DNA from 3 places in the Exiguobacterium sp. UBA1053 genome. Region 1 is predicted to be linked to each of the others. Evidence: riboswitches for the same ligand, from Rfam matches in the RefSeq annotation. Region 1 holds a riboswitch; each other region holds the start of a gene.
The links. Region 1 has a riboswitch for lysine ahead of B3G15_RS07475 (Na+/H+ antiporter NhaC family protein). Riboswitches for the same ligand answer to the same signal wherever they lie in the genome.
Positions count from the first base shown of each region.

Region 1 (10,847 bases):
TTCATATCACCGATGACAGCGATGATCGTCCAAGCGAATAACAGAATCACGACTGCTGGCCACATCGAACGCATACCAGCGACAATACTTGCACGGTAATCGCGGCCCGGAATTTTCCGACCGATAAGCATCAGGAAGGCAACGATCAAACTAATGACGACACCTGCGACGAGGGAACGGGTGACGTCCGTTGCCTCAAATGCACCGATTAAAGTAAACGGGCGGTTGTCGGCTGCAAGTGCCTGAGCACCTGTTCCGAGTAACGCACTGATCGTAGCAATGACGAGAACGACGATCGGAACGACGAGATCCCGGACTTTTCCGTTCGTATGTTCGTTGACCTCTTTTGCCATTCCCATCGGTGTTCCTTTTGACGCATCAAAAAGTTCACCATTCGCGGCACGGCGTTCATGCTGTTTCATCGGTCCAACAGAGACGCCAGAGTAAGCGATGTAAAGTGTTAAAAGTAATGCGAAAATCGCATAGAAGTTCATTGGAACGATCATCATAAAGGCACTAAACGCTGAGTAATCCGTAATCGAGTGCGTCGTTAAGATACCGGCGATGATAGAGATGATGAATGCGCCCCAACTCGAAAGCGGACTGATGACACAAACAGGCGCAGCTGTTGAGTCAATCAAATAGGCAAGCTTCGCACGTGAGACACCACGGCGATCCGTTAACGGACGACTGACGTTGCCGACAGCGAGACTATTGAAGTAATCATCGATGAAAATTAGGATACCGAGTCCGAAGGCAACTAAGCGTGCACCACGCGCTGTCTTGACGTGCGTAGAAGCCCATTCACCGAAAGCGCGAGCGCCACCTGATGTCTGAATCAATGTGGAAAGGACGCCGAGCAATAACAAGAAAACAAGTAATAAGACATTCCACTCGTTTAAGGCACCGTCCGCCCAAAAGAGGCTGAAGATGTTCTTGCCGAGATAGGTTACCGTATCGATCGGGTTAAAACGGTGAAGTAACAGGGCACCGACGAGAATGCCGACACCTAACGAAAGAACGACCTTTCGGGTAAAAATGGCTAATAAGATAGCTAGTAAAGCAGGTACAAGGGCAATAATGGAATCTGAATAGTTGATCATGAAAAATATCCTCCTCTTTAATAAATGGCTTAAAGATGAGACCCCGCGGCACAAAAAAAGCAAGGGCACCGGCAACAAAGCCGACACCCTCGCTGGATGCGTCTTTCTTAGCCGAATTGGAGCGCTCCATACAATTGTTATGTATGGCAATCGATCGGGTGTTTCCCGAATCGACCAACGACGATATGCTCGACACATACTGTCATTTCGGCGATGTCACCTTTCCTGTAGTCGTCTTCGTTGTCATCCTCGGACCAAGTACTGATTGAAATCGCGCCTCTACCTCATCGATAGAATAGTCATATTCTGTTCTTATGGACACTTTATCATGTATTTCAGAAGCGATTCAACCATATATTCTGATAATTTAAGATAAAGTTGTTTATTCAGCAAAATATTGAATGAGCTGTTTCATCAAATAGGCTTGGTTTTCCTCGAATTGTTTTTTTCGATGACCGTTCGCGCCAGATGGATGGGGGAATCCGGAAAGAAGCTGATGCTGTTCGATTCGTCCATCATGAATCAATCCACGGACTTGCGTCTCGACGACCCGACCGAGCGGAAGCAATAACGCTGGTTTTTGTAACTGATTGATCTCAGCGACGAAGTGTTCTTCCGCGTAGTGCCTTAATAAAGGGCTACGATTGATCTTCGGTTGATGACCCGAGTAATTCTTTTCGCGATAAAAGACGGGTTGCTTTAACAGTGACGTTGGATGCAATAATTTCTGATGTTGATGAAATAAGCTAGCCGTCGTCTCGATTCCGAGCAATGCTGGAAGCTCGAGTGTATCAAGCATCTGGACGAGATTACGTCGCATCGTTCCAGCAAAGCTTGCTGTATATTTGACGAGGCGTGCCGTCTCTTCTAATGAAACACCATGATGGAGGGCATCCGTCGCTTCTTCGAAAGCGATTCGCATCTGTTCAAAACCTGGTGTGATCCCGATGATGACGACTTTTGCTTCAGTATTGACATATTCGCCAATCGGAGAGTAATAGACGGTCAGCTCGTTCTCCTGTTGCAATAAAAAATCGTCCGTCCATAATTCATCACGTCGTAACGTACGATCGTCAGGTAAGCTACGAATGGCTTGTTCAAAAATAGTTAATGAATTCATGAAGGACCCTCTCTCTCTGTAATGGCACTATGATAACAAATAATACCATTTGTGACAATTCGACCCTTTCACTATTTGTGTATAGGTATATAAAAAAGGACTCGATACGAGTCCTTTTCGTGCATCATGCGCGTTCTTTGACCGAAGCGACTTCATATGTCAGAATCTCGCTGCCGAGCATTGGCGATTCTCCTGCCTCACTACTCGCAGGTCGACTATGTGACGCTTTGAAATCGTCACTCTCCCGCCACGCTTGAAAACTCTTCATATCTTCCCAGTACATGTTGACGTTCATTTCATCGTGTTCTTCGATGTTTTGCGTCAATAAGACCTCAACACGGATGAATCCGTCCATCGTATCAAGTCCACTTGGACGTGTAAAACGAGGAGCGAGAGCTGCAGCCATCCCTTTTTTGACTTTAATCCGGTTCGTAACGACGATCATCATAAAATCCCCTTTCAAAAAACGAGTAACGTACTTCTTCAGTATAGTACGATGAGGGAAAGAATGCCGGAAAGAAGGAACAAAAGACGATGAATGAACAGGAATATGATCAACGATTACGAATTGAGACCATTGAGATGCAACACCTTTATGGTGTGTTTAGTCACTACAATCGCTATGAACCGACGCCTTATGCGGCACTCAGCGAATTATGCGAAACCTATCCGTTTCAAAAAGAGGATACTGTCATCGATTTCGGGTGTGGGAAAGGGCGTTTAAACTTTTACTTACACGATCGTTTTGACTGTTCCGTCATCGGAATCGAGATGAACGGACAATTTTACGAGGACGCACTTCGGAATATGGCGAACTACCAAAGTCGACGGAAGCGGCGTTCCGGAAGTTTGCGATTCGAACAGACGTATGCCGAGCAGTATACCATTCCGGATGAGGCGAATAAGTTTTATTTCTTTAATCCATTCTCTTCACAAATTTTCATGAAAGTGATCGATCACATTTTAAGTTCGGTCGAACGTTCCCCGCGTTCGGTTGATCTCATCTTGTATTACCCGACCGATGAATATCGGGAGTACTTGGAGCGCCATACCGTATTCGAGCAAATCGATGAGATTCGATTACGAGACCTCTATGAAAAAAATCATGACGAGCGGTTCGTCATCTATCGCTTTGATCCGAACAAACTGCTTCAAAACGGGTATGAATACAGTGAGGAAAGAAATAAAAGATAGGGAGGTCGGATGATGATCCGTTTGGAGCATGTGACGAAGGAATTTGCGCCGGGGCGTGGGATATTCGATGTCAGTTTTACAGTTGATCCGGGTACGATATTCGGTTTCATCGGACCAAACGGATCTGGAAAATCAACGACACTCCGACATTTGATGGGACTACTGGCGGCGGATGGTGGAAAGGCGACGATCGGTGGTTTTGATTGCTGGAATCAAAGTAAAGAAGTGAAGAAATTGGTCGGTTATTTGCCAGGGGAGATTAGTTTACCTGGAGACATGACGGGAGCAGATATGCTGGATTTGATGCAACGACTACACGGTAGCGATCCGGCACGGCGACAACTGTTGTTGAAACGATTTCCTTTTGAGACGAAGACGAAAATCCGCAAGATGTCAAAAGGGATGAAACAAAAATTGGCACTTGTCGGTTGCTTCATGAAGGATGCACCCGTCTATCTACTTGATGAGCCGACCAGTGGACTCGATCCTTTGATGCAAGAGCGTTTTTTAGAGTGGATCGAACAGGAGAAGCATGCTGGAAAAGCGATTCTAATGAGTTCACACCATTTTCCGGAGATGGAAAAATCGTGCGATCGAGCGGCTTTAATCAAAACAGGGCGCATCATCGTCGAATCGGATATTCATGAGTTGGTTCGATCGAGTCGAAAGACGTACACGATCGTCTTCCGAACGGAGGTGGAAGCAGCACAGTTCGCGATGCAAGTCGGTGTTGAACCGAAGCGGACAGAAGTCAGTTTTCAAACGGATGAGACGCTGAGCTTGAATCAGGCGATCGCTTATTTAACGCAGTACGATGTACGGCTGATTCGTCCGTCAGCAGATGATTTAGAACAGGTCTTCTTGCATTATTATGGAGAGGAGGAATCGTCGTGATATTGCTGATCCGCTCTTTATTCAAGCAGGTTAGAAAGCCCGTGCTTGCTTATGCGATTGGAACGAGTCTCTACTTATTGATGCTTGCGTTGCTTTATCCATCGATGATGAAGACCGGTTTACTAGAAGCAAAACTAGAAGCGTTACCTCCAGAAGTCTTAAAAGCATTTCAATACGATAAGGTGACAGGGTTCGAGAATGTACTGGATCTGCTCGGGGGAAACTATTATGGACTGATTTTTCAAGTCATTGCGAGTCTATTCTTGCTCTCATTAGCAGCGCGACTCGTTGCGCGACCAATCGACAATGGAGAGCTGATCGTCTATCTCGCAGCCCCGATCACCCGGAATGCGTATACGTTTGCTGTTGCGATCGTCATGGGTATCGCAAGTATGGTTCTCGTAGGACTGAATGGACTTGTCTTGATGGTATCCGACTGGTGGATGACAGATATTTCGATCAATGACGTCATCTTATGGCGGATTCAACTCAATGCGCTATTGTTACTCTTCGCGATCGGTGCCTTTACGTTATTCGTTGCGACGTTATTTGACGAAGAACGTCGTGCTTTTTCGCTTGCTGGTAGTGTGCTTGTCCTATCGATCGTCTTGACGATTCTGTCGGAACTAAGTGACAAGACGGAGTGGCTCCGTTATCTATCCGTCTTCTCCTTATTCAATACGACGCAATTACTAGAAGGAACGGATCATTTTCTTCTTCATTCCATTCTTTTACTTGTCCTCTGTCTTGTGTTCTTGACTGGAGCAGTTGTTCAATTCGGACGTCGGAGTCTGTCGATTTGATCGAAAGTGGCGCAAAAACTTTACAGAAAGTGAACATTTAGGATTTGAACGTTGCGTCACGCGCTGATTTTTACTAAGATAAAGGAATGTTGTAGTTCTGGAAAAAGAAATGAGGTCTTTCGAAATGAATAAACCATCCATTTATGGATTAACGCTTGAGCAGATGACAGAATGGTTATCGAATCAAGGGCACAAACCATTCCGTGCCAAACAAGTATGGGATTGGCTCTACCGTAAACGTGTCACGACTTTCGCGGAAATGACGAATGTCAACAAGGATTGCCTTGAGTTGTTAGATCAGAGTTTTACGATTGACTCGATGACAGAAGCGGTCAAGCAAGAATCAGCAGACGGAACAATCAAGTTCCTTTTCAAATTATATGATGGCAACTTGATTGAAACGGTTTTGATGCGTCATAAATACGGTCTTTCTGTCTGTGTTACGACACAGGTCGGCTGTAACATCGGCTGTAGCTTCTGTGCAAGTGGTCTGATCAAGAAGAGCCGCGACTTGTCAGCAGGCGAAATCGTTGAGCAGATCATGAACGTTCAACATCACCTCGATGCAGTCGGTAACGAAGAACGTGTCAGCCACGTCGTCGTCATGGGTATCGGTGAACCGTTCGATAACTTCGACAACATGGTTGACTTCTTGAACGTCATCAAGGACCACAATGGTCTTGCGATCGGTGCACGTCACATCACGGTTTCAACAAGTGGTTTGGCAGACAAGATCTACAAGTTCGCTGACTTGAAACTCCAAGTCAACTTAGCCATCTCGCTTCACGCACCAAACAATGAATTGCGTACGCAAATCATGAAAATCAACCGGGCGATCCCGCTTGAGAAATTGATGCCAGCGATCGATTATTACGTTCAAACGACGAATCGTAAAATCACGATCGAGTACATCTTGCTTCGTGGCGTCAACGACCAAAAAGAACACGCAGTCGAACTCGCAAAACTGTTCGAAGACAAACGTCACCTGACGTATGTCAACTTGATTCCGTACAACCCAGTCGATGAGCACGGTCAATATCAGCGCAGTACGTCTGAAGATATCACGACGTTCTACGATACGTTGAAAAAGAACGGCTTGAACTGTGGTGTTCGTCTCGAGCACGGAACAGACATCGATGCGGCATGTGGTCAATTACGTAGTAAGCAAATCAAAAAAGATAAAGTAGCATCCAAATAATTCGTTGGGCTTCTCATCGTTTCGGTGGGAAGCTTTTTTTACGATAAGAAATGAGGACATTCTATGACACGTACACGATTCAATGATTTTAACTTAAGCACACCGATTCTCGATTCGATCGAGCAACTCGGTTATACGACACCAACCGAAGTCCAGCAATCCGTCATTCCGGTCGTACTATCTGGAAAAGATGTCATCGTCAAATCACGGACGGGAAGCGGAAAGACGGCATCCTTTGCGATTCCACTTTGTGAACTCGTCGAGTGGGAAGAAAACAAACCACAAGTCTTAGTCTTGACGCCAACACGTGAGCTCGCCTTGCAGGTCAAAGAAGATATCATGAACATCGGACGTTATAAGCGGATCAAAGCGACAGCTGTCTTCGGCAAGCAACCGTTCCGCGGGCAAGTCACGGAGCTCAAGCAAAAGACACACGTCGTCGTCGGAACACCGGGACGCGTACGCGATCATATCGAGCGGGGCACGTTATCGCTTGAGAAAGTCCGTTACGTCGTTTTAGATGAAGCGGACGAAATGCTGAACATGGGCTTCCTCGATCAAGTCGATGCCATCTTGTCTGAGTTACCGAAGGAGCGGATGACACTATTGTTCTCTGCGACCTTCCCAGAAGACATCGAACAGTTGAGTGACCGTTACATGGAGGCACCAAAACGGATCGAAGTGGGTGAAACCGTCGTCTCAACGATTACGCATAGCTATATTCCGGTGACGGATAAGACGAAGTTTGCCATTTTAAAAGATGTCCTGGTCGCTGAAAACCCGGATCGTTGCATGATCTTCTGTCGGACGAAAGAACACGTTGATTTCGTCGCGAATGGTCTACGCGCACATGACTATCCGGTTGAAGCGATCCATGGTGGGATGGAACAAGACGATCGACTCGATGCGATGAAAGCCTTCCGTGCCGGGAAGTTCCGGATTCTCGTTGCAACAGATGTCGCGGCACGCGGCATCGATATCGAGAACATCACGCATGTCATCCAGTATGATCTCCCTGTCGAACGAGAAAGCTATGTTCACCGGACCGGTCGAACGGGGCGGGCAGGAGCAGCAGGACAAGCAATCAGTCTCGTCACACCGGCAGACGAACGTCGCCTGAAGGAAATCGAGCAGTATCACGGGAAACTGACACGTCGCCAAGCACCGTCGGAAAAGGACTTGATGCGAACAGCGGATGCATTCGAAGAGAAGATGGCGACGGAAGATACGCGTTCTTCGAAAACGGAACAGCTTGATGCGGACATCATGAAATTGTTCTTTAACGGCGGGAAAAAGAAAAAACTCCGTGCCGTCGACTTCGTTGGAACGATTGCGAAGATTGAAGGCGTCACAGCAGACGACATCGGCATCATCTCGATTCAGGATACGTTGACGTATGTCGATATCCTCAACGGGAAAGGTCCGCTTGTCCTCCGGGCGATGAAGACGACGAAGGTCAAAGGGAAACAATTGAAAGTGTACGAAGCATTCAAGAAATAAGACAAGCCGGTCATTCTCCGCTTAAGCGAAGAGGGACCGGCTGTTTTGCGTCAAGGCATGTCCAAGATGGAGTCCGCTTGCGGCTGCTTGGGCAAGCGAGTGTGTAGCACCGGAACAATCACCGATCGCATAGACACCAGGACATGTCGTCTCAAACGTCTCTGACGTCTCAAGCATCGGTGCGTAAAACTTGCCATCTAGTCCATAAAGCAACGTATCTCCCGGAAGTTCCACTTCAAGGAGTTGCTCAAGGCGTTCTAAAAACCCTTCTAAGACGAGCAGGTCTTCTGCAGGCATTTCTGCATGCAAATTACCGGGAGACGCGGTTAGGGAAGGGACAATGGTGTTACGACTCAATCGATCGTGTGCCGTCGCTCGCGATGCTCGGAAATCACTGAGTCGCTGAACGAGAATGCGATCACCACCTTGGTTGATTCCGCCAATGATGCGTGCGGCATACGCATTCGCTTTCGCTAGTGTTGAAAAATACCGCGGGAGAAATAGCGTGAAGTTCAGATTTGTCGAGCCGTCTGCTGTCTCGTGGACATTTTGACCGTCCGGCATGACGAGTCCTTCTTGATATTTGCGGATGATCCGTCCACGCGGATTCATGCAATAGGTGACGGCTTGACCGTAAGGCGAGTCGTAACCGAGCTTCGTCTCGAACGTCTCCTGTAACAATGTCCGAAATAGTACCTCATCCGTCTCAATTCGCACCCCGAGATCGAGTCGGGTCCGCTGTGGGGTGATACCAAGCGTCGCTAACTGGTGCAACGTAAAGTCTGCACCAGAACGACCCGTCGCGAACACGATCCGTTGACTGACGAAGGTCTCGTCCGCTGTTTTGATCGTAAACGACTTCGACTTCGTGATCTGCTCGATTGTCGTTTCGAATCGGGCATCGAGACGCGGTAATAAGGCGTCCTCAAACGCCGTGAAGACAGCAGCTGTCCGTACTGTGCCTAAATGACGGACGGTCGTCTCGACCGAATGTAGACCGGCGCGACGGGCACGAGACGCTACAGTAGGGGAATGCGTGGAATAGGTCTCAACTGTACCTCCACCATATGTACATAAGAGATCATCGACTTTTTGGAACAGTCGTCGTGTCGTCTCTTCACCGATTTTTGAGACGAGTTCCCCGCCGAATCCCGTCGCATAATTGAACTTTCCTTCTGATTTGCCAAGCCCTGCGAATCCAAGATACGCATCTTCTGCTGTTCGTTCGCGAATCGGTTTTCCGGCATCGAGCAGTAGGACGCGTTGTCCGTCTTCAACAAGCTGATGGGCGAGGAAAATTCCTGCCACACCGGCTCCGATAATCGTCACATCATACATCACAGACGCCTCCTTTTCTTTGAGTATACAAAAAAGCCGGATTCCTGTGAAAGGAATCCGGACTAGGTGAGATCGCTTATTTCCACTCTGCGATGTCAGCGATTGGTAGACGAACTGATGGGTATCCTGCGTCGACTGCTTTACCGATTGAAAGCAGCATGACTGGAAGATAACGTTCTTTTTCAAGACCGAATGCTTCTGCGATTTGGTCTTTTTCGTAACCACCGATTGGGTTTGTATCGTAACCGTGTGCACGAGCAACGAGCATCAATTGCATCGAAACGAGACCTGAGTCAATCAAGATGCTATCACGTAATGTTTCAACGTCTTCTGGACGGTAGAAACCTTTGATGGCTGGTACTTGGCGATCACGTACTTCTTGTGGCATAAGACCTTTTTCAACAGCCATGTCGTAGATTGTCTCGATGCTATCGACCGCGTTCATGTCACCGAAGACAGCGATGACAGCAGAAGATGTCTCGACTTGAACTTGGTTGAATTTTGCGAGTGGTGCGAGTGTCGCTTTACCTTCTTCGCTATCGATGACGAGGAAACGCCATGGTTGCATGTTAACTGAAGAAGGTGCAAGTGTTGCTTCTTCGAGGATTTGTGTCATTTCTTCTTTTGAAATTTTTACGTTCGTGTCGTAGTTACGAATCGAGCGGCGTCCTTTGACGATTTCCATGAAGTCCGTTGTTGTTTGAGTAGTCATAATTATTCAATCTCCCTTGTGTGTTTTCTTTTTTTATAGTGTAAAAAACTTATTTCCAGTCTGCGATGTCGTTGATTGGTAGGCGAACTGATGGATATCCAGCGTCCACCGCTTTACCGATCGATAGCAACATGACCGGTACATAACGATCTTTTTCAAGACCGAATGCTTCCGCGATTTGATCTTTCTCGTAACCACCGATTGGGTTTGTATCATAACCGTGTGCACGAGCGACGAGCATCAATTGCATCGAGACGAGACCCGAGTCAATCAAGATGCTGTCTTTCAAGTCGTTTGCTGATACGCTGCTGTACATCCCTTGGATCGCTGGTACTTGGCGATCGCGTACTTCTTGTGGCATGAGCCCTTTTGCGACAGCTGTATCGTAGATGTTCTCGAGTTGATCAACAGCGTTCATGTCACCGAAGACGGCGATGACAGCAGAAGATGTCTCGACTTGGACTTGGTTGAATTTCGCGAGTGGTGCAAGTGTTGCTTTGCCTTCTTCGCTATCGATGACGAGGAAACGCCATGGTTGCATGTTGACAGAAGAAGGTGCGAGTGTTGCTTCTTCAAGAATTTGTGTCATTTCTTCTTTTGAGATCTTCACGTCTGTATCGTAGTTACGGATCGAACGGCGTCCTTTGACGATTTCCATGAAGTCTGTTTGAGTTTGCGTTGCCATATTAAATCGACTCCTCTTTTAATTTAGGTAACGTGTCGGCGTTCGCTTCGATGCGTTGAATCATCTCAGCTAACGTCCGTTGTTCTTCAGCAGAGAATCCTTCGAGTAGGTTCTCGAGGAACTCATCTTTTTGTTCGCGTAATCGTGCAATGCGCGTCGCCCCTTGTTCCGTTAAGGAAACAAGAATCACCCGATTGTCAGCGGCTGAACGCTCGCGAGCAATCATCCCTGTCGATTCCAGGTGTTTGAGGTGACGGGTCACCGCCGCGTGATCGACATTGACGCGTTTTTGCAATTCTT
Region 1 is NZ_DCDO01000012.1:520-11,366, forward strand. It holds gene B3G15_RS07475 (Na+/H+ antiporter NhaC family protein) at 1-1,103, opposite strand, end outside; lysine riboswitch at 1,215-1,393, opposite strand; gene B3G15_RS07480 (hypothetical protein) at 1,486-2,223, opposite strand; gene B3G15_RS07485 (heme oxygenase) at 2,348-2,668, opposite strand; gene B3G15_RS07490 (methyltransferase) at 2,758-3,417, shown strand; gene B3G15_RS07495 (ABC transporter ATP-binding protein) at 3,430-4,311, shown strand; gene B3G15_RS07500 (ABC transporter permease subunit) at 4,308-5,114, shown strand; gene rlmN (23S rRNA (adenine(2503)-C(2))-methyltransferase RlmN) at 5,239-6,312, shown strand; gene B3G15_RS07510 (DEAD/DEAH box helicase) at 6,376-7,812, shown strand; gene B3G15_RS07515 (NAD(P)/FAD-dependent oxidoreductase) at 7,834-9,150, opposite strand; gene B3G15_RS07520 (nitroreductase family protein) at 9,227-9,862, opposite strand; gene B3G15_RS07525 (nitroreductase family protein) at 9,912-10,547, opposite strand; gene B3G15_RS07530 (MarR family winged helix-turn-helix transcriptional regulator) at 10,549-10,847, opposite strand, start outside.

Region 2 (10,847 bases), on a different contig from region 1:
TCTGGGGACGGAGTAACGAGTGTGGCGTCCTAGAAAACCCTTGGACAGAGCCACCGCAAGACGCTTACGCGTTAACAGTAGCGCCAGAAGACGCACCGGATCAGGCAGAAGAAGTCATCATTGGCTTTGAAGCAGGTGTTCCGGTCTCGATCAACGGAACGACGTATCCACTTGCGAAACTGATCACGGAACTGAACATCATCGCTGGTGCACATGGGGTCGGACGGATCGACCACGTCGAGAACCGTCTCGTCGGTATCAAATCGCGGGAAGTCTATGAGTGCCCAGGAGCAACGGTTTTACTCAAAGCTCACGCTGCACTCGAGACGATTACATTGACGAAGGACGTCGCACATTTCAAACCACTACTCAGCAAACAATACGCAGAAACGATCTATAACGGTCTCTTCCATGCACCATTGACGAAAGGCTTGAAAGCATTCCTGACGGCGACACAACAGGACGTCACAGGAGAAGTTCGCGTTAAACTGTTCAAAGGAAACGCAACCGTGACAGGTCGTCAGTCCGCTTTCTCACTCTACGATGAGAAACTTGCGACGTATACGAAAGAAGACGCGTTCGATCATGAAGCAGCAAAAGGCTTCATCAAATTACACGGACTTGCCGTTTCGACTCATGCGAGCGTACATCGTCAGGCGGGTGTAACGAAATGACCAAACTCTGGGGTGGACGTTTTACGGAAAGTGCTTCCGCTCAAGCGGAAGCCTTCGGAGCATCGATCACGTTCGATCAAAAATTAGCGAGCGTCGATTTAAAAGGCAGTCTCGCACACGCGCAGATGCTATTTGAACAAGGGATCCTCGCTCAAGACGAGTGGACAAAAATCGAGCAAGGACTGAAGCAACTGGAAACGACGTTAGCGGATCATGTGTATACGCTAGCAGATGAAGACATTCACATGAATCTCGAGCGTCTATTGACGGAACAGATTGGTCCGGTTGCAGGAAAACTGCATACGGCACGGAGCCGAAACGATCAAGTCGCAACCGATTTACATCTATGGATGGAGCAGCATGTCGAAGCGTTGACGACGGCATTACGCGAGCTCCAATCGGTCATTACGGAACAAGCTGAGCAACATATCGAGACGGTTATGCCGGGGTATACGCATTTGCAACGGGCACAACCAATCTCGCTTGCGCATCACTTGCTCGCTTATTTCTGGATGTTCGAACGTGATGTCGAACGGTTGACGGACAATCAAAAACGAATTCGGAAATCACCACTCGGGGCAGGCGCGCTCGCGGGGACCACGTTCCCGATCGACCGTTTCCGTTCTGCCGAGTTGCTCGGTTTTGAGTCGGTCTATCCGAACAGTCTCGATGCTGTCTCCGACCGCGACTTTGTCATTGAATATCTCGGAATCGCCTCGACCGTCATGATGCATCTCTCACGTTTTTGTGAAGAAATCATCATCTGGGCGTCGCAAGAATTCGGCTTCATCGAGTTGTCTGACGCCTTCTCGACAGGCTCAAGCATGATGCCACAAAAGAAAAACCCTGATTTTGCTGAATTGATTCGTGGAAAAACAGGTCGCGTCTACGGCAACCTGATGGGCTTCTTGACGACGATGAAGGCATTACCACTCGCTTACAACAAAGACATGCAAGAGGATAAGGAAGGGGTCTTCGATACAGCAGATACCGTTCTCCAATCCGTTCAAATCTTCACCGGAATGATTGAATCCGCGACGTTTAAGACCGAAGCGCTCAAGAAGGCGACAATGCAAGACTTCTCGAATGCAACGGAACTCGCCGACTACCTTGTAACGAAAGGCATACCATTCCGGGAAGCGCATGAAATCGTAGGGAAAGCCGTCCTTTACTGTGTGCAGAACGGTTGTTTCCTGAAGGACTTGAATCTCGAGACGTATCAAACGTTCCATCCTGATATCACAGAAGACGTCTATCCGCTCCTCGATCCGGTTCAAGCAGTGGCACGCCGGACAAGCTACGGCGGTACAGGGTTTGCTTCCGTTTCGGAGCAACTCGAACTCGCGAAACAGCATCTTGCGAATTGACGAATTTTGAAAAAAATCAGTCAAATGACTGGATTTAACAAAAGATGTCTGCTATAACTGTAACTAACAACCGACAGATAGAGGCGCGGATGACATGAGTAGCATCATTCTTGAAGGCAAGCATGCTGAATGATGTGAAAGGGGAAGTCCGCCGAAGTGAACGAGAAGATGCTTCTTCTTATTTGCTGGTACAACGGTTAAGATCCGTTGTACTGCCGAAACCGATGTTTCGGAGCGCTATCTTACGTAAAAGAACGAATGACTTTGTCTTCGTTTGTCCGATCGTGATAACGACGGGCCGTAGGAACGCTCCTACCGGCCCGTCGTTTTTTTCTGTATCGGGACAAAGGAGATAGGATTGTGACAACTGTACTTAAATTTGGTGGAAGCTCGGTTGCGACTGTCGAACAGATTCAGTCTATTGCGAATTATTTGAAGAGTCGCGCAGCCGAAGGTGAAAAACTCGTCGTCGTCGTTTCGGCGATGGGCAAGATGACAGATTCTTTGATCGCTCAGGCACAAGCCATCACGGATCGCCCTGAGCGGCGAGAACTCGATCGGTTGCTTGCCATCGGAGAAGAACAGACGATTTCATTACTCAGCATCGCTCTCAACTCACTTGGCGTCAAAGCGTTATCGCAAACGGGCGCGCAAGCAGGGATCAGCACGATGGGCGTGCATACGAAAAGTAAAATCAAACAGATCGATGGAGATCTATTACGACAAAAACTCGAAACGTACGATGTTGTCATCGTCGCCGGATTCCAAGGTGTCAACGAACTTGGTGACGTGACGACACTCGGACGAGGCGGATCGGATACGACGGCTGTTGCTCTTGCGGCAGTCCTTGATAAACGGTGTGAAATCTACACTGATGTCGACGGTGTGTATACGGCTGATCCACGAATCCATGCCACTGCTCAACCGATTCCGCACATCTCATATGATGAGATGATGGAGATGAGCGCTCTCGGGTCGAAGGTTATGGAAATGCGGAGTGTCGAATTAGGAAAAAAATACGGCGTACACATCTTCGTCGGGAAAACACTTGAATCAAAAAGGGGAACATGGATCATGGAAGCGACGGAAACAATGGAACAAAAAGCGGTCACGAGTGTCAGTGTCACGAAGAACGTCTTGACGGTATCAATTAAACACGTACCGCAAACGAACGCAGCAGTAGCCGATATCTTCGAACTCTTATCGAACCGTCACGTCAATATCGACATGATCAGTCAAACGACGTTCGACAGTGACATCTTCTTATCGTTCTCTTGTCCACTCGACGAAGAAGAGTTCCTCGATGAAGCATTGAAAGACATCATGGATCGCTTCACGACAGTCAAGGTCGATCGCCATAATCAACACGCGAAATTATCTGTCGTCGGAATCGGGATGCGGGATGCAACAGGTGTCGCTTCGAAATTGTTCGCAATCTTCCGAGCAGAGAACATTCCGTTCTATCAAGTTACGACTTCAGAAATCAGCATCTCATACACGATTGCACAAGCAGATATTGAACGGACGGTTGCAGCGATTGCAAACGCGTTCGAGTTATAAGGAGGAAAACAGGATGTATCATGTAGCAGTCATTGGAGCAACCGGCGCCGTCGGTCAAAAAATGTTACAAGTACTAGCCGAACTGGACTTCCCGGTCAGCCGCCTGTCCGCTTACGCTTCTGCTCGTTCAGCAGGGAACACGGTACAGTTCAAGGGAGAAGCCATCACGATCCAAGCGCTGACACCAAATATCACGGAAGACGGGATCGATGTCGCGTTGTTCGCGGCGGGCGGAACGATCAGTGAACAATATGCCCCGTTACTAGCTGAAAACGGAACACTCGTCGTTGATAATTCAAGTGCTTTCCGGATGCAGGAGACGATTCCGCTTGTCGTGCCAGAAGTCAATCCACAAGCGATTCAAGCGACGGACCGCTTGATCGCAAATCCGAACTGTTCGACGATTCAATCCGTCGTCGCCTTAGCACCGCTCCAGTCACTGGGATTCGAGCGTGTCAACTATACGACGTATCAGGCCGTATCCGGTTCTGGTCAAAAAGGAATCGAGGATCTGGCACGTGGAGCACGCGGAGAAGAGCCCGTCAATTATCCGCATCCGATTCACGATAACATCTTGCCACATATCGATGTGTTCCTTGAGAACGGCTATACGAAAGAAGAGCAGAAGATGATTGACGAAACACGGAAAATTTTCAATCTTCCAGCACTACCAGTCAGTGCGACATGTGTGCGTGTTCCAGTCACGAATTCTCACTCGGTTGCGATCAACGTCACGTTTACGCAGCCGACGACGGTTGCAGCGATCCGTGAAGCACTTGAAGGCGCACCGGGCGTCGTCCTCATCGATGATGTCGCGAATACGCGTTATCCGATGCCACTCGATGCAAGTGGTACGGACGACGTCTACGTCGGTCGGATTCGACAAGATGATAGTCTCGCGAACACGTTCCATCTCTGGTGTGTAGCCGACAACATTCGAAAAGGTGCCGCCTCGAATGCCGTACAAGTCGCACGCCAAGCAATCGAACAGTCGATTCATTCATAAAAAAGGAGGAGTTCTTCATGTTCAAAGGAGCAGGTACAGCGCTCGTCACACCATTTAATGAAGCAGGCGAGTTGGATCTACACGTATTCGAACGCTTGATCGAGCAACAACTCGCAGCAGGAATTCAGGCGCTTGTCGTCGGAGGAACGACAGGAGAAGGATCGACACTGACGAACACGGAATTCGAACAACTACTGACGACTGCCGTTCAAATCACGGCAGGACGAGTACCCGTCATTGCCGGAACGGGTTCGAACAACACGGCAGCAACAATCGAGAAGACGTTACTCGCAGAGCGCCTCGGTGCGGACGCAGCGATGCTCGTCACACCGTACTACAATAAAACATCGCAAGCGGGTCTCGTCGCACATTTCACGGCGGTCGCTGATGCAACCGAATTACCAATCATGCTGTACAACGTTCCGTCGCGGACAGGCGTTGCGATCGCAGTCGAAACAGCAGTGACGTTAGCACGTCATCCACGAATCCAAGCGTTTAAGGAGGCGAGTGGAGACGTCAGCTTCATGGGTGAACTGATGGCGGCGATTCCGGAAGATTTCGCGGTCTTCTGTGGAAATGATGATCAAATCCTGCCGTACATGGCATGGGGGGCACAAGGCGTCATCTCAGTTCTTTCGAACCCGTACCCAGCAGAGACACAAGCACTTGCTGAGGCGTTACTCGCACAAGATCTCGTCACGGCTCGCCGGATTCAGGCAGACTTGTTACCGGTCATCGGTGCCTTGTTCAGTGACGTTAATCCGATTCCAGTCAAAGCATCGCTTGAAGAACTTGGCTTTGCTGTCGGTGCGCCGCGCTTGCCGCTCGTCCGTCAATCGGAAGCGGGACATGCCCACTTACTCGAAACGATGCGGGCTTACAAAGGAGTGGTTCGATGAAACTCGCGTTACACGGTTATGGGGCGACAGGACAATACGTCGTCGAACTCGCACCACAAAGTGTCGTGGCGATCGTTGACCGGACGAAGTCATCCGATACGATCGCTTCATATGCCGAGCTAACAGAGATGTCAGAAACGGTCGATGCGATCATCGACTTCTCGCATCCGAGTTTGCTACCTGATCTGCTCGCATACGGGCTGGCGACAAAAACACCACTCGTTATCGCAACGACTGGTTTTTCTGAGGCGGAACTGGCATCGATTAAGGACGCCGCAAAAGAAATTCCGATCTTCCAGTCGTACAACATGTCGTACGGTATCGCGATGGTGCAGCAACTGCTGAAGACACTCGTACCACTAGCAGGAGCGTATGACATCGAATTGCTCGAGAAACATCACAACCAAAAAGTCGATGCGCCAAGCGGAACAGCGGAGTTGTTATTGCAAACGATTCAGACGGCACGTGACGTCACACCGGTATATGACCGGTCACAGACGCGGCAAAAGCGAGAGACGAACGAGATCGGGATGCACGCGATGCGCGGTGGAACGATCTTCGGAGAACACGAAGTCTTATTCGCAGGTGTCGACGAATTGATTGAAATCAAACATACAGCGCTATCAAAAAAAGTATTTGCTTCTGGTGCGATCAAAGCAGCTGAGGCACTCATTCAAAAAACAGCGGGACTCTATACATTAGAGACGCTCTACACACAGGAGGATTCACATGTTACTCACTGATGCTTACGAAATTGCTAAATTCATTAAAGATGCTAAAAAACAAACACCGGTAAAACTTTACGTCAACGGCGATTTGGCGGGCTTGACGATCGAAGGCGCTACAGCATTCGGATCAGATGAATCAAAGATTTTCTTCGCGGATGCAGGACTTGCGGCTACTTTCTTAGAAAAGTATTCAGATCGCATCACGGATGTTCACGTGGAGTATGACCGTCGCAACAGTGCGGTACCAATGCTTGATACACGTCACTTGAATGCGCGCATCGAACCAGGTTCATGGATTCGTGATCATGTCGTCATCGGTGACAACGCAGTCGTCATGATGGGTGCAATCATCAATATCGGTGCATCAATCGGAGATGGTACAATGATTGATATGAACGCTGTCGTCGGTGCACGTGGGACGATCGGGAAAAACGTTCATGTCGGCGCAGGTGCCGTGGTTGCGGGTGTCCTCGAACCACCTTCAAAAACACCTGTCATCATTGAAGACGGTGTCTTGATTGGTGCAAATGCAGTCATTCTTGAAGGCGTCAAAGTCGGCAAAGATGCCGTCGTCGCTGCTGGTAGTGTCGTCACAGAAGACGTACCTGCTGGAAGCGTCGTTGCTGGAACACCTGCACGTGTCATCAAACAGAAAGATGCGAAAACAGAAGAGAAGACGCAATTGGTGGATGATTTACGTTCACTCTGATTGACGTCGAAGAGGAGGAAAACACATGGCAGTGGATACACAGTATGGAGAAGCAATTTGGTTAGATGGAGTCTTTCATGATCCGAAAGATGCGAACACGAGCGTCATGTCACATGCGATTCACTACGGTAGTGGATTCTTTGAAGGAATTCGTGCATACGCGACACCGGACGGACCGGCGATTTTCCAATTGAAGGAACATATCGAGCGTCTCTTCCGCAGTTGTGCGTACTACCATGTCACGATTCCGTATACTGTCGACGAACTTGTTCAAGCAACGATTGATTTAGTTGCGAAAAACGGATTTGAATCGTGTTATATCCGTCCATTCGTGTTCCTCGGTACGCCATGGCAAGCATTGATGGCGAAAGATACGACGGTTCATGTCGGCATCTCTTGCTGGGAGCTTGGGGAATACTTCGATAAAGGTGCTGGCATCCGTGCCAAAGTCGCATCATACCGCCGCGTCTCATCAACGATGATGCCGATGCAAGCGAAAGCGGCTGCGAACTATATGAACTCACAACTCTTAAAAGGTGAAGCGATCCGTGATGGATTTGATGAAGCCATCGCGCTCGACATGAACGGAAACGTTAGTGAAGCGAGTGTTGCGAATCTTTTCCTTCTTAAAAACGGAACGATTCATACACCGTCACTTGATTGTTCAGTACTCGACGGTATCACACGCCAAGTCATCATCCGTTTGGCACAAGATCAAGGCTATCCTGTCGTCGAACGTCACATCGGACGCGATGAGTTATATGTCGCAGATGAGATCTTCTTAACAGGAACAGCTGCTGAAATCACGAGTGTCGGTGAAATCGATCATATCTCCATCAACGGCGGAACACGGAACGTCGCAGATGAGTTGCTCGATCTTTACCGTCAAGCCGTCACAGGTCAATTGCCGCAATATGCGGATTGGTTGACGTATGTGACACCAGCTGTCGCAGAATGACGACGCGTACACTCGTCACGATCGATCGGAAGGCGGTGCGACAGAACGTCGCATCGGTCTTCGCTCGGTCACGTAAACGTATTTTTGCCGTGGTCAAGAACAATGCGTACAACTTAGGCATGCTCGAGATGGTCGAAACGCTGATGGCGTCTGATGTGCATCACTTTGCTGTCGCCGAGTTGTATGAAGCCATTGAAATCAAAACGAATTTTCCAGACAGTTATGTACTGGTGATGAATCCGACGGAGGATTTTGAAACAGCACGACGTTTCGGAATTGCACTCGGTGTCTCATCGCTAGAATGGCTCGCCCTAAACAGTAAACAGCTGCAGGGAATCGAGTTACATTTGAAGATCAACGTCGGGATGAATCGTTTTGGTGTCAGTTCGCTTCAAGAGGCGGAAGCTGTTCTTGCGCTTGCGCAAGCAGATTCGCTCGCTTTAACAGGTTTATATACACACTTTCCGCTTGCCGATGAGCCGGATGCGGATCACGATGGACAAGTCGAACGTTTCGTCGCCATTGCCGATGTGTTACGAAAGCGCCATACGTTTACGTATATGCACTCGGAAAACAGTGCGACGATCGTCAAACACGATCCGCGTCTCGCATTTTGTAATTATGTCCGCCCTGGAATCTTCTTATTCGGCTATTCACCGATTGAAAAGATGGACTGGCTCGTTCCTTCGCTACGGATGACGACGGAGGTCGTTGAAATTCGCGAAATCGGACCGGGTGAACACGTTGGGTACGGGACGAACTTTACGAGTACAGAACCGATGCGGATTGCCATCTTACCAGTCGGCTATGGAGACGGTGTCGTCCGTGGGCGTGCCGCTCTGCCTGTTCATATTAAAGAAAAACCTTATCCGGTCATCAATAAATTATTCATGAGTCATACGTTCGTCGCTGTCGATGGGACGGTTGAGGTCGGAGACGAGGTCGTGCTATACGGGGATGGCGTTGAAATTGACGATATTACTCGGACAGGAGCAGCGAACAATTCAGAGCAGATGTGTGCCCGGTCTTGGCGTTTGACGCATCAGTATCTATAAGGAGGAACTTATTATGTATGGAAGTCAATACCTGACAGAAGAAAACAATACGTTGCACATCGATGGTGTCGCAGCGACCGATCTTGCAGCACAGTACGGAACACCGTTGTATGTGATGGCAGAGCGGGAGCTGACGGATCGACTGGCGACCGTCCGGGAACACTTCCTTGATAAGTATCCGAACACGTATGCTTCCTTCGCTTCTAAAGCATTGACTGTCAGTGCGGTGTATGAACAAGTCGTGCGTCATGGTCTTGGAATTGACGTCGTCACGGGCGGGGAACTCTTCATCGCCCGTCAATCGGGCGTTCCAGCAGAGCGAATTTATTTCCATGGTTCGAATAAATCAACGGCTGATCTTCAGTATGCTGTCGAAGAAGGTGTCGGACGAATCGTCATCGATCACTTTGCAGAGATTGCACAACTGGAAGCGATTGCGGCACAAGCTGGTCGAACGGTTCATGTCTTGATTCGGATCGTGCCACAAGTCATCGGTGGAGCGCATGCGAAAATTCAGACAGGTGGTGTCGATACGAAATTCGGTTTCTCGACACATGCGTCAGATTACTTGGACGCAATCGAAGCGATTTTAGCATCAGAACATCTATCGTTACTTGGCATCCATTGTCATGTCGGTTCGCAAATCCAAGATCCGTCGCTGTTCGAACAGACGGCTCGGACGATGATGGGCTTCGTCGAAACAATTCGTGTACAACATGATTTCACAGTCAGCGAAGTCAACGTTGGAGGTGGGTTCGGAATTGCCTATACGCAGGACGACCAGCCACTTGACTTTGAAGCGACGATCGCACGCGTCATGGATGTCATTGAGACGGAAACGGCACGACTTGGCATCGAACGTCCGCGAATCGGTATCGAACCAGGACGCTGGGTCGTTGCGAATGCAGGGACGACACTTTATACAGTCGGGGCCATCAAAGAGATCGAAGGCGTCCGGACATATCTTTCGGTCGATGGCGGAATGACAGATAACATTCGCCCAGCACTTTACGGTGCGGTGTATGAAACGGTCATCGCTAACCGGATGAGTGGCGAAACGACCGAAGTGACGGTCGTTGGAGCAGCTTGTGAATCAGGGGATCTCGTCGCTGAAAAAGCACAGTTGGTTACACCGAACGGTGGCGATACACTTGCTGTCTTTGGGACAGGAGCGTATAACTTTTCGATGGCAAGCAACTATAACCAGTTCTTACGTCCGGCACTCATTTTCGTTCGGGACGGGGAATCCCGTGAAGTCGTCCGTCGACAAACGTATGCGGATTTGATTCAGTATGATCTTGGGATCAATGGGGTCCGTTCAGAGTCGTAAGAGGTGCGGGGTCAAACTAGAGGACAAAAAAACCGACGCTATCGCGCCGGTTTCATGCATACGATCTAAAGCGATTCTTCTCTTGAATAGAGAGGGATCGTTTTTTTGTGTTGCGATTAGCATATTCATTTTGGAATTTTTAAGACTTGTCCAACGAGCAAGAGGTTCGGATTCGTAATGTTGTTTGCCTGCATCAATGCTGTGACGGTGACGCCGTAACGTGTCGCAATCGAGTAAAGTGTATCACCCGCTTTAACCGTATACGTCGTTGTCGGGATTTTTAAGACTTGACCGACATTGAGTAGACTCCAATTCGTGATGTTGTTCGCACTCGCGAGGGCAGAGACCGAGACATTGTATTTACGGGCAATCGAATAGAGTGTATCGCCTGCTTTGACAGTATACGTCGTACCGGTTGGGACCGTAGAACGCAACAGTTCTGAAATCGTGACGAACGAATAGCCTTTTGCTTTTAGTTTTGAAATCATCGTTGGCAAAGCGGTTGGTGTTCCTTTCGCACCAGCCCCAGTGTGCATGAGGATGATTGATCCAGGAACGACT
Region 2 is NZ_DCDO01000005.1:180,149-190,995, reverse strand. It holds gene B3G15_RS05085 (argininosuccinate synthase) at 1-674, shown strand, start outside; gene argH (argininosuccinate lyase) at 671-2,041, shown strand; lysine riboswitch at 2,112-2,289, shown strand; gene B3G15_RS05075 (aspartate kinase) at 2,402-3,601, shown strand; gene B3G15_RS05070 (aspartate-semialdehyde dehydrogenase) at 3,615-4,607, shown strand; gene dapA (4-hydroxy-tetrahydrodipicolinate synthase) at 4,625-5,506, shown strand; gene dapB (4-hydroxy-tetrahydrodipicolinate reductase) at 5,503-6,249, shown strand; gene dapD (2,3,4,5-tetrahydropyridine-2,6-dicarboxylate N-acetyltransferase) at 6,236-6,943, shown strand; gene B3G15_RS05050 (branched-chain amino acid transaminase) at 6,969-7,901, shown strand; gene alr (alanine racemase) at 7,898-8,956, shown strand; gene lysA (diaminopimelate decarboxylase) at 8,970-10,286, shown strand; gene B3G15_RS05035 (LysM peptidoglycan-binding domain-containing protein) at 10,412-10,847, opposite strand, start outside.
Region 2: another riboswitch for lysine. It lies ahead of B3G15_RS05075 (aspartate kinase); the one in region 1 lies ahead of B3G15_RS07475 (Na+/H+ antiporter NhaC family protein).

Region 3 (10,847 bases), on a different contig from region 1:
GTATTACAATGGAATTATTTCGTTTATTGAAGACGCACAGCTTCTCGAGTATTACTGTCAAAATGCTGACGGATGGAGCCGGTGTGAACCGTTCGACCTTCTACGCACACTATACGGATAAGTATGATTTGCTCGACCAAATCGTTGAGGAGCAAATGAAGGCACTTGAACAAGCAATTCGGATCACGGGTACAGGAACTGTCTTTCCGACAGTCGAGCAGGTGAGTCGCTATTTTGCTCGTTTGTTCATTCATATCGAAGAAAATGAACTATTCTATCAGACGATGCTCGTTCAAGGACCGATCAAAACGTTCATCTCTCGTTTTCTCGATACATTGAAAGAGAATTATCGAATTGTGTTTCGACCGCAAATCACAGAAGAAGCTACGTTCGTCGATCGAGACTTATTATTGAACTATGTCATTGGTGGACAGTTGGGATTGTTGATTTCTTGGTTACGAAACGGTCGACCGTATTCATCAGAATACATGGCAGAACAATTAAGTCGGATGATCGTCTTTGGAACGGTTGAGAGTATCGGTTTTCCTAAAGAGACGGAATGAAGACGTAAAAAAAGACACTTCCCTGCGGAAGTGTCCAATCAGTTTAAGCTTGTCGGAATGCAAGTTCTTTCGTATAGATCGTACTCCGATTCCGTCCGCTTTCTTTTGAATAATACAACGCTTTATCTGCCTGTTGTAATGCTTCAAGTGACGTATGCGAACCACTGGAATGGGAAATCCCAAGTGAGATCGTAATTTGCAGATCAGGTACATCTGCTGTTGGGAACAGGTTACGTGCGACCGTCAACCGAGCTAGTTCTGCTATTTTTTGCGCTTCTTTCGCCGAAGTACTTGGTAAGATGATTAAAAATTCTTCACCACCGTACCGTCCGACGAGGTCGTCTGGACGGGTCAAGGAAGCGAGAGTCATGCCGAGTTGGCGTAACACATCATCGCCCGCATCATGACCATATGTATCATTGACATGCTTGAAGAAATCGATATCGATGAGTACAAGCGAATAGCCTTGGTCGGTCGAGCCGACAAGCGAAAGCGAGTCATCCAGGCGACGACGATTGGCGAGCCCTGTCAAAGCATCCGTCATGGCGAGTTTCTGCTGATACTGGATGTTTTCGAAGTGACGGCGTAATTCCGTCAGCAATCGAAAAGCGACAAAGCCAGCAAATAAATTAAAGAAGACGTACGCAATCGAGATTTTAAAGAATGTCGACCAGCTGTGCGTCAGGACGTAGATGGCGGGTAACGAATAGAGAATACCGACCAACACCATAAGCTGAAAATGACGCATCGAGACATGGACGAATCGACGAATGATCCCGATCGTCGTGATGAACAAGACGATGATCAACGTCGATAAATAAAATCCTTCCATTTGATCAACTGGTGTTAAAAAGTAACGTGTCCCGATGATCATTGCACCAGCAACGATGGCGCTTGGGAAACCACCGAACAGCATGGCAATCGCGACGGGAACGATACGTAAATCAACACGGGCGACATCGATTTGAATCCCATTGAACATCAATAAGACCGCAATCAAACCAGAGACTGCTCCGAGTATAAGTCGAATGCACCATTTGGAGTTCAATGAAATACGCGGTTGATTCCGAAACGGTAAGAACAAGAGAGTAATCGTTGTAAACAGTAGACAAAAGTTAATGATGAATTGATTCATGATGGACAACAAATCCTCCCAGCTCCCCAACTAACAGATTTCCATATATATACTTCCAGTATACTCAACTAGATAACGGTTAGACAGGCATAAATGTTTAGATGAAAAATAAAAAACGGTAGAAAATCTACCGTTTTTAAGAAGATGAAGTAAGAGAATCCTCATCCATCGTCAGTAAAATTTTATCAAAGACACGAATCATCGTTTCCAGCTCTTCTTCCGTCAATGTACCGAAGCGATCTTGTAAATAGTTTTTCCGGACGATTTCGAGATCCCGAAATGCACGTTCTCCGTCATCCGTCAAAGCGAGGACGATTGAACGACGATCTTCCGTCGAGCGTGTCCGTGTGACATATCCTTGTTTATACAGCTTATCCGTCAAAGCAGTGACTTGACTCGTCGCGAGCTCAAATTGTTCCGCAAGAAGCGTCGGGCGCTGAGGACCATTTTCTGAAAGGCTTCGTAAGATGAAAAACTCACTCCGGGTCGCCGTTCCTTCAAATAGCCGGTTAAGTTCACGTCGCAGGGTACGAAGAATGACGCGCATTTGTTCCTCGAGTCGATAAGTTAGCAAATCACGTTCCTGTGGCATGCAAGCAGCATCCTTTCTCTCAGTGGACTTCTACCATTTAGTGTACTAAACATATCGGATTTTTACCATCGACTACCCCAGATTCGAAAAAGGCAATTGACAATTTCGTGGCGTTTTGTGTAATATGGCGTAGTAATAACTAACTTAATTCAGTTCTCACTCAACCAGTGGGATGGAGGTTGCAGTTCTTAAGAGTACGGTTACGGATGTCGTCAAGCGACAGATGAGGTGACCTGAAAGGAAGAATTGCCGAAATCAATCATCGCTTTGAAGATGATCGATTGGGATTAGATCAAATAGGTCTAATACTGTCACAAGTCGGGTATCACCTACTTGTGGAGAGCTATCTTTCACGACGGTAGAATGAGGCGCATCCATTTTATTATGTTGCGTTCTCATCTTCCATCTGGAAGATGAGGGCGCTTTTTGTTTTTTCATTCAAAAAGTGTCCTCTCAAAAATTTATTAAAGAGAGAAGCGAACGAAATGAACAATCTAGATGTGAAACAAACAACAGATTCGACAGCAGAAGGATTAAAACGTGGATTACAAGCCCGTCATATGTCAATGATCGCCATCGGTGGAGCGATCGGAACAGGACTCTTCATTGCGTCCGGTGCTTCCGTCGCAGCAGCAGGACCAGGTGGTGCGCTCCTATCGTATGCAATCGTTGGTCTGATGGTTTACTTCCTCATGACAAGTCTTGGTGAAATGGCAGCGTACATGCCGGTCGCTGGATCCTTCTCGACATATGGAACAAAATTCGTCGATCCATCATTCGGCTTTGCACTCGGCTGGAACTACTGGTACAACTGGGCAGTCACGATCGCAGTTGAACTCGTCGCAGCACAAATCGTCATGACGTACTGGTTCCCGGATGTTCCTGGATTTTATTTCAGTGCCTTATTCCTCTTACTCATGATCGGCTTGAACTACTTCTCCGTTAAAGGATTCGGGGAAGCGGAGTATTGGTTTGCGATGATTAAAGTCGTTACCGTCATCGTCTTCTTAGTCGTCGGTGTTGCGATGATTTTCGGTGTCTTTACATCGGAGCCACCGGTTGGCTTTAAAAACTTTGCTCTTGGCGATGCACCGTTCGTCGGTGGGATTCCTGCCGTCATCGGAATCATTCTTGTTGCTGGATTCAGTTTCCAAGGAACGGAGCTCGTCGGGATTGCCGCGGGTGAGTCAGAAGACCCGAAAAAGAACGTTCCTAAAGCAGTCAAACAAGTTTTCTGGCGTATCTTACTTTTCTACGTCTTCGCGATTTTCGTCATCGGAATGCTCATTCCGTATACGAGTCCGAACTTGGTTTCGAATGACATTACGGACGTAGCGGTTAGTCCGTTTACGCTCGTCTTTGAAAAAGCAGGTCTTGCGTTCTCAGCAGCACTCATGAACGCCGTCATCTTGACGTCTGTTCTATCTGCCGGAAACTCAGGTATGTATGCTTCGACTCGGATGCTTTATACGCTTGCTCGCCAAGGGGATGCACCGAAGTTGTTCGCGAAAGTATCGAAAAACGGTGTACCGCGTAACGCTTTGCTCGCAACAGGAGCAATCGGTGCACTCTGTTTCTTGACGTCGATGTTTGGTGGACAAGTCTACTTGTGGTTACTCAATGCTTCGGGGATGACAGGCTTCATCGCATGGCTCGGGATTGCAATCAGTCACTATCGTTTCCGTAAAGGATTCCTTGCACAAGGTCACTCGTTGAAAGACTTACCATATGTTGCACCAGCGTTCCCGTTTGGTCCGCTGTTCGCATTCGGTCTTTGTTTCCTCGTCATCGTTGGTCAAAACTACGCAGCATTCCTTGCGGATCAAATCGATTGGGTCGGAATTGCCGCAACGTATGTTGGTATTCCATTATTCCTTGCCTTCTGGTTAGGACATAAATTCAAAAATCGAACGTCGATCGTTCGTTATGACGAGATGGACTTCCCGGAACATCCACGTCAATCATAATGTGTGAACCACCTTCTATAAATGAAGGTGATTGAGATTGAAGACAAAGTGCAATTTTTCTCTGATGAGTCTGATGAGAAAGATTGCGCTTTTTTGTTCGTTTCGAATCGTTTTTCCAGGGACAAGCATCGCTTCGCTGCAGGGTCGCTCTTGCTTGTTATTCCCTAGGAAGCGATGTCGAGTGAACAAAACGCTTCTCTGATTCTCCTGACGGTATAAAAAAGAATGACACGTTACACGCCACTCCTACAGGAAAAAGCGCAATTTTGCGCTTTCAGAGACAAACAAGACCCGTTTTCCTGCTCGACTGGAGCGGGAAAACTGGCTTGTGTCTCGTATGAGGAAAGGGCGTGAAAAGACGTGTCATTCTTTTTTTGAGTCAGTCCATTTTCTGCAATCGGAACCACCTTCTATTGAAGGTGGTTTTTTATTCCCTTAAATGAAAACGTTCTCTAAAATATAGTTTTGAAAAAGTATAAAAAAGGAATCAATGAATAAGTATTCAAAAATAGAAATATGAATAAAGAATAGGGGGAGACGCATGACTACATCTGAATTATTTTTCACATTAGGTTCTGCAGCGTTTTTCATGTTGCTCGTTGCTTACATATCCTACCGATTGACGCGTGGGAAAACACAAGGCGTCGATGAATACTTCTTAGCGGGACGAGGGCTAAGTGGCGTTTTCATTGCCGGATCGCTACTGCTGACGAATTTGTCGGCAGAACAGTTGATTGGACTAAATGGACAATCCTTCATGGGAAACATGTCGAGTATGGCGTGGGAAGTCACGGCGGGATTTGCTGCCATCATCATGGCGATTTATCTACTCCCGAAGTTTCTCGGGCTTGGTATCTCGACGTTACCGGAATACTTAAGTCACCGATATGATGAGACGGTTCGCCGGATGACAGTCTTACTCTTTTTACTCGGATATATGTGCGTCACGATTCCTTCGATGCTTTATTCGGGTGGGATTGCTGTCTTGCAGCTATTCGATGTTCCGGAACTATTTGGTCTTAGTTATACGCAATCCCTTTGGTTAGTCGTCTGGGTCGTCGGGATCATCGGAGCAATTTATGCGATTTTTGGAGGACTACGTGCGGTGGCTGTCTCGGATACCTTGAACGGGATCGGGCTCGTCTTCGTTGGATTCCTAGTTCCGGTACTCGGCTTTATCACACTGGGTGATGGGAATTTACTTCAAGGGATGAAGACGATTGCGACTGTGCAACCGGAGAAGCTGAACGCAATCGGAAGCTCAACCGATGCCGTTCCGTTCTTCTCGATTTTCACGGGTATCCTATTTGCGAACTTATTTTATTGGTCACTCAATCAATATGTCATTCAACGTGTGCTCGGGGCAAAAGATTTGAAGGAAGGACAGAAGGGCGTCCTCATGACAGGATTCTTAAAGTTATTAGTTCCAATCTTCATGCTGATTCCTGGGATCATTGCCTATCACTTGTATGGGAACACACTAACAAGCGGTGATTTATCATATCCTCAACTCATTACGGAGTTACTGCCGGTCTCGCTGATGGGATTTTTCTTGGCTGTCTTACTCGGAGCCGTCTTCAGTTCGTTTAACTCGTTGCTAAACAGTATTGCAACACTTTTCGTCCTCGATATCTATCAGCCGGTGTTTGCGAAAGAGGCGAGTGATGAACATTTGATTCTTGTCAGTAAATGGTTCGGAACGATCGTTGCTTTAATCTCTTTCGTCATCGCACCATTCTTGATGTACGCGCCGGACGGCTTATGGAGTTTGATCCGGCAATTCACAGGTTTTTTCAACATTCCGATTCTCGTCATCGTATTAATGGGGATTTTCATGAAACGAATTCCGGCGATTGCAGCGAAAATCGTCATCGTCTTTCACGTGTTCGCGTATTACTTATTCGTCTTCGGTTTCAAACAACTGTTCGGCTGGGATCATGGCATTAGCTATATTCATGGGTACGGTATTCTACTCGTGATTGAAGTGCTGTTCATGGTATTCATGGGATATCGTTACCCGGTCGTCCAGTCAAGAAAGGTCAATCGACGACAGTCTGTCGAGCTCACTCCATGGAAATTCGCGATTCCGGTTTCGATCTTATTATGCACATCCATCATTTGGACGTACGTTCTGTTTTCAAAAATCGGACTGGCTTCGACAGCAGGCATCGTATCGATTTGGTTCTGGCCGGTTACGTTAGGACTTGTCATTGCAACGATCGTATTATGGCGTGTGTCGCTAAACGCTTGGGAAGCGAAGTACCGGACCTATCTCGAAGAAGAGTACCGTCAAGCAGAATAATCCTCTCGCAGAAGACATGACATATCGGGTAAGATGAAAGAAAAACAGGAGGCGATCTTCGTGAATTACTGGTACCACTTCAAGCGTGCCTTCTTACCGATCGCATTATTGCTTGTGACGCTTGCCTTGTACCAAATGATTTATCGTTTGAATAACATCTGGTATTCGCTCGGAGGACTTCTTCTTGTCTTTGCGGCGATTTACTTCGTCATGCGTCGTCTAAAAGCGAACCCAGAGGATTGAATGAGCAGGAAAGTCGAGTCCATTCTCTGAACGCGGTAAAATAGACACATACAGAGGAGGGGAAGATAGATGGCAAAAGCAATATTTGCAGGTGGTTGTTTCTGGTGCATGGTCAAGCCATTCCATAAATATGATGGGGTAGAGCAGGTCATTTCAGGATATACCGGTGGTCATACAGAGAACCCGACTTATAAAGAGGTCTGTTCGGAAACGACAGGTCACTTGGAGGCGGTTGAAGTCACGTACGATCCGTCCGTCATTACGTACGAAGAATTACTCGAGATCTTCTGGCGTCAAATTGACCCGACAGATGGTGGAGGTCAATTCAATGACCGTGGTGAATCGTACCAACCGGCCATCTTTTATGTCGATGAAGCACAGCGTGAAGCAGCTGAACGTTCGAAAGCAGCGCTTGACGCATCAGGACGCTTCTCGCGTCCGGTCGCGGTAGAGATTCGTCCAGAAAAGCCGTTTTGGCCAGCCGAAGAATATCACCAAGATTATTATAAAAAGAATCCGTTCCGTTATCAGATGTATAGTGTCGGCTCAGGTCGCGCGAAATTCATCAAGGAAGCGTGGAAGGACCAAGGTAAGGAAAAAGAACTGAAAGAGCGTCTGACACCAATTCAGTATAAAGTCACACAAGAGAACGGGACAGAACCCGCTTTCCGTAACGAATACTGGGATGAAGAACGTCCAGGACTGTACGTCGATATCGTCGATGGTACACCACTCTTCACATCGAAAGATAAGTTCCAGTCGAACTGTGGTTGGCCGAGTTTCGCTAAACCGATCTCAGAAGACAAGATGGAAGTCGAACTCGATACGAGTCACGGGATGACGCGGACGGAAGTGCGTTCTGCGAATGCGGATAGTCACCTCGGTCATATCTTCGATGATGGTCCGACAGAACTTGGTGGTCTTCGCTATTGTATCAACTCAGCAGCATTACGATTTATTCCGCTTGAAGAGCTTGATTCGGCAGGATATGGGGAATATAAAAAACATTTCGAGTAACACGTAAAGAGCAGTCAAACGATTTCGTTTTGACTGCTCTTTTTTCAAATGGAAGGGAGAGAATCGAATGTTTCGACCCGTATATGAAGAGATTCGACAAATGACGATTGCGATGGTGCTTGATTTCTACGATCACGAAATCCGTCAGCTCGATGAGCAAGCACGTCAGGAAAAGTACGACAAGATGAGCTTGAGTCCGTTTCGCTTTTTCCGTGGGAGTTCGCATCTGTTTTATTATGACGTGACGCGAATCCCCCTTGGTTTTGATACGCCTCGTGATAAACCGACGTGGATTCAGGGAGATCTTCATTTTGAGAATTTCGGTGTCCATGGCAATGCGAAGGGAGAGATCATCTACGACGTCAATGACTTTGATGAAGGGTACTTAGGATCTTATCTATACGATTTGATTCGCATGGCGGTCTCCGTCCGGTTGTTCGCTGAAGAGGCAGGATACGATCCGGCTCCTGCGATTCGAAATTATGTCCTGGAATACTTACACGATTTAAAAAAGTACGCTCTCGGAAAAGATCCGAGTGATGTCTGTTTTACGCGGGATAATACGAAAGGACCAATCAAGAAGTTGATCAAAAAAGCAGAAAAGAAACGTGAGGAATTAATGGGAGAGCGGACGAAACTGGTGGATGGCGTGAGACGTTTTTGTACATTACCGGATATGCAAGCGATAGATGATACGACGCGAATAGCGATTGAGTCTGCCTGGTCCTCCTATATCGAGACGATTGACGCAGAGGATCGTCGTGACGAAGCGTTCTATACAATCAAGGATATCGTCCGAAAACTAGACAGTGGAACGGCATCGATTGGTCTTGAACGCTATTACATCTTGATTGAGGGGGAGGGAGGGGAAGAAGATTTGATTCTAGAGATGAAACAAGCTCAGACTTCTGTCCCTTCGTTGTTCCTTCCCGTCTATCGTCCAGAAGCAGAAACAGTTCATCAAGGACGCCGGATCATCACGTCCCAAAAAGCGATGCAGGCACATGAGGATCCATATCTTGGCTACCTGACGATTGGGAAAAAGGAATATTATGTACGTGAGCGCTCGCCATATAAGAAAAAACTAAAAGCAAAGCATATCAAAAGTCAGGAAGACCTTGAGAACGTGTTGTGTATTCAAGGTCAAATTACCGCGAAAATCCATGCGCGGGCGGATCAGGACGCCGGGATTAAAGAAAAAATTTTGACACATCATGCGGATGTTGAAATCATCCAAGCCATTGGTGTTTCGGACACTGCTTTTTTAGAGCAAATCGAGCGTTGGTCAGAAGCCTACGTGACACGAACAAAGCTGGATTACCAAGTGTTTTTGGAGTGGGTGAAGACCCGAAAAACAAATTAAAAACCTAACAAACTGAAGCTTGTCAGATGGATGTGTAACATGTGTTACACATCCATCTTTTTTGTACGAATTTTTTTGTTTAACAAATGAAAGCGTTCAACAAAATAGAAATAGGTATAATGACCTATATCAATTTATCAGAAAACTTCGTAAATTTTTGATTAAGTTCTTACGGACGACTCGCTCCGTAGGACGAATCATACCAGGTACAGGGGGAAATACATCATGAGTTTGACGCGGAAAAAAGATGTTTCCGCTATGATTGCTGCAAGTAAACGAAACAGTGGACTTGCTCGAAATCTTGGCGCGATGGATTTAACGTTTTTAGGAATTGGCGCCATCATTGGAACCGGAATCTTCGTTTTGACAGGAACAGGAGCATTGACTGCAGGACCAGGACTTATCGTATCATTCATTCTATCTGCCATCGCCTGTGGTCTAGCTGCTCTTGCTTACGCTGAATTCGCATCAACGATTCCGGTCAGTGGATCCGTCTATACGTACACGTACGCAACGATGGGAGAGATCTTCGCTTGGATCATCGGTTGGAACTTGATCCTCGAATATGGACTCGCCTCCAGTGCCGTTGCAGCCGGTTGGTCTGGGTACTTTCAGTCCTTACTCGCAGGATTCAACATCCATGTGCCAACAGCCTTATCAGCAGCTCCTGGAGCAGTCGAAGGAGCCAAGACATACTTCAACCTTCCAGCGTTCTTAATCCTCTTTGCCATTACGGCATTGTTGTCGATGGGAATCAAGGAAACGAAACGTGTCAACAACATCATGGTCGTCATTAAACTAGCGGTCGTCGTATTGTTCATCGTCGTCGGTGTCGGTTATGTCGAACCAACGAACTGGGCACCGTTCACACCATTTGGTTGGGGAGGCGTCTTCTCGGGTGCCGCGATCGTCTTCTTCGCGTACATCGGCTTTGATGCCGTCACATCAGCAGCTGAAGAAGTCCGCGATCCGCAAAAGAACTTGCCGCGCGGTATCATCGGTTCACTTGCTGTTTGTACAGTCCTTTACGTCATCGTTGCAGCTATCATGACAGGAATCGTACCGTATCAACAGTTCGAAGGAATCGATCACCCAGTCTCACTTGCGATTCAAATGGCAGGTCAAAACTGGGTTGCTGGATTCATCGATCTTGGTGCAATTCTCGGAATCACAACAGTCATTCTCGTCATGACATACGGAATGGTGCGTCTCGCGTTCGCCATCTCGCGTGATGGAATGTTCCCGAAAGTATTTTCTGAAGTGCATCCGAAGTACCAAACACCATTCAAGGCGACTTGGATGATCGGACTCGGTAGCTCACTCGTCGCTGGATTCGTTCCACTCGATGTCATCGCGAACCTCGTCAACATGGGTACACTGGCAGCCTTCGTCTTGATTTCTGTCGCTGTCTTGATTCTTCGTAAGACACAGCCAGATCTTCCGCGTGCTTTCAAATGTCCGGGTATGCCATACGTGCCAATCGCAGCAATCGCTGCATGTCTTTTCTTGATGTTCAACTTGAAACTCGAGACATGGATTGCTTTTGGAATCTGGCTTGCTATCGGTTTAGTTCTTTACTTTACGTTTGCACGCAAGAGTTCGAATTTACACCCCGGCAACATGCCAGCAGCGGAACTCGCTGCTTCGAAAGAAGAACAGTAACAC
Region 3 is NZ_DCDO01000002.1:50,998-61,844, forward strand. It holds gene B3G15_RS00700 (TetR/AcrR family transcriptional regulator) at 1-563, shown strand, start outside; gene B3G15_RS00705 (diguanylate cyclase) at 607-1,698, opposite strand; gene B3G15_RS00710 (MarR family winged helix-turn-helix transcriptional regulator) at 1,835-2,290, opposite strand; lysine riboswitch at 2,456-2,644, shown strand; gene B3G15_RS00715 (amino acid permease) at 2,776-4,257, shown strand; gene B3G15_RS00720 (solute:sodium symporter family transporter) at 4,799-6,559, shown strand; gene B3G15_RS00725 (hypothetical protein) at 6,620-6,802, shown strand; gene msrA (peptide-methionine (S)-S-oxide reductase MsrA) at 6,872-7,819, shown strand; gene B3G15_RS00735 (DUF2252 domain-containing protein) at 7,887-9,182, shown strand; gene B3G15_RS00740 (amino acid permease) at 9,408-10,844, shown strand.
Region 3: another riboswitch for lysine. It lies ahead of B3G15_RS00715 (amino acid permease); the one in region 1 lies ahead of B3G15_RS07475 (Na+/H+ antiporter NhaC family protein).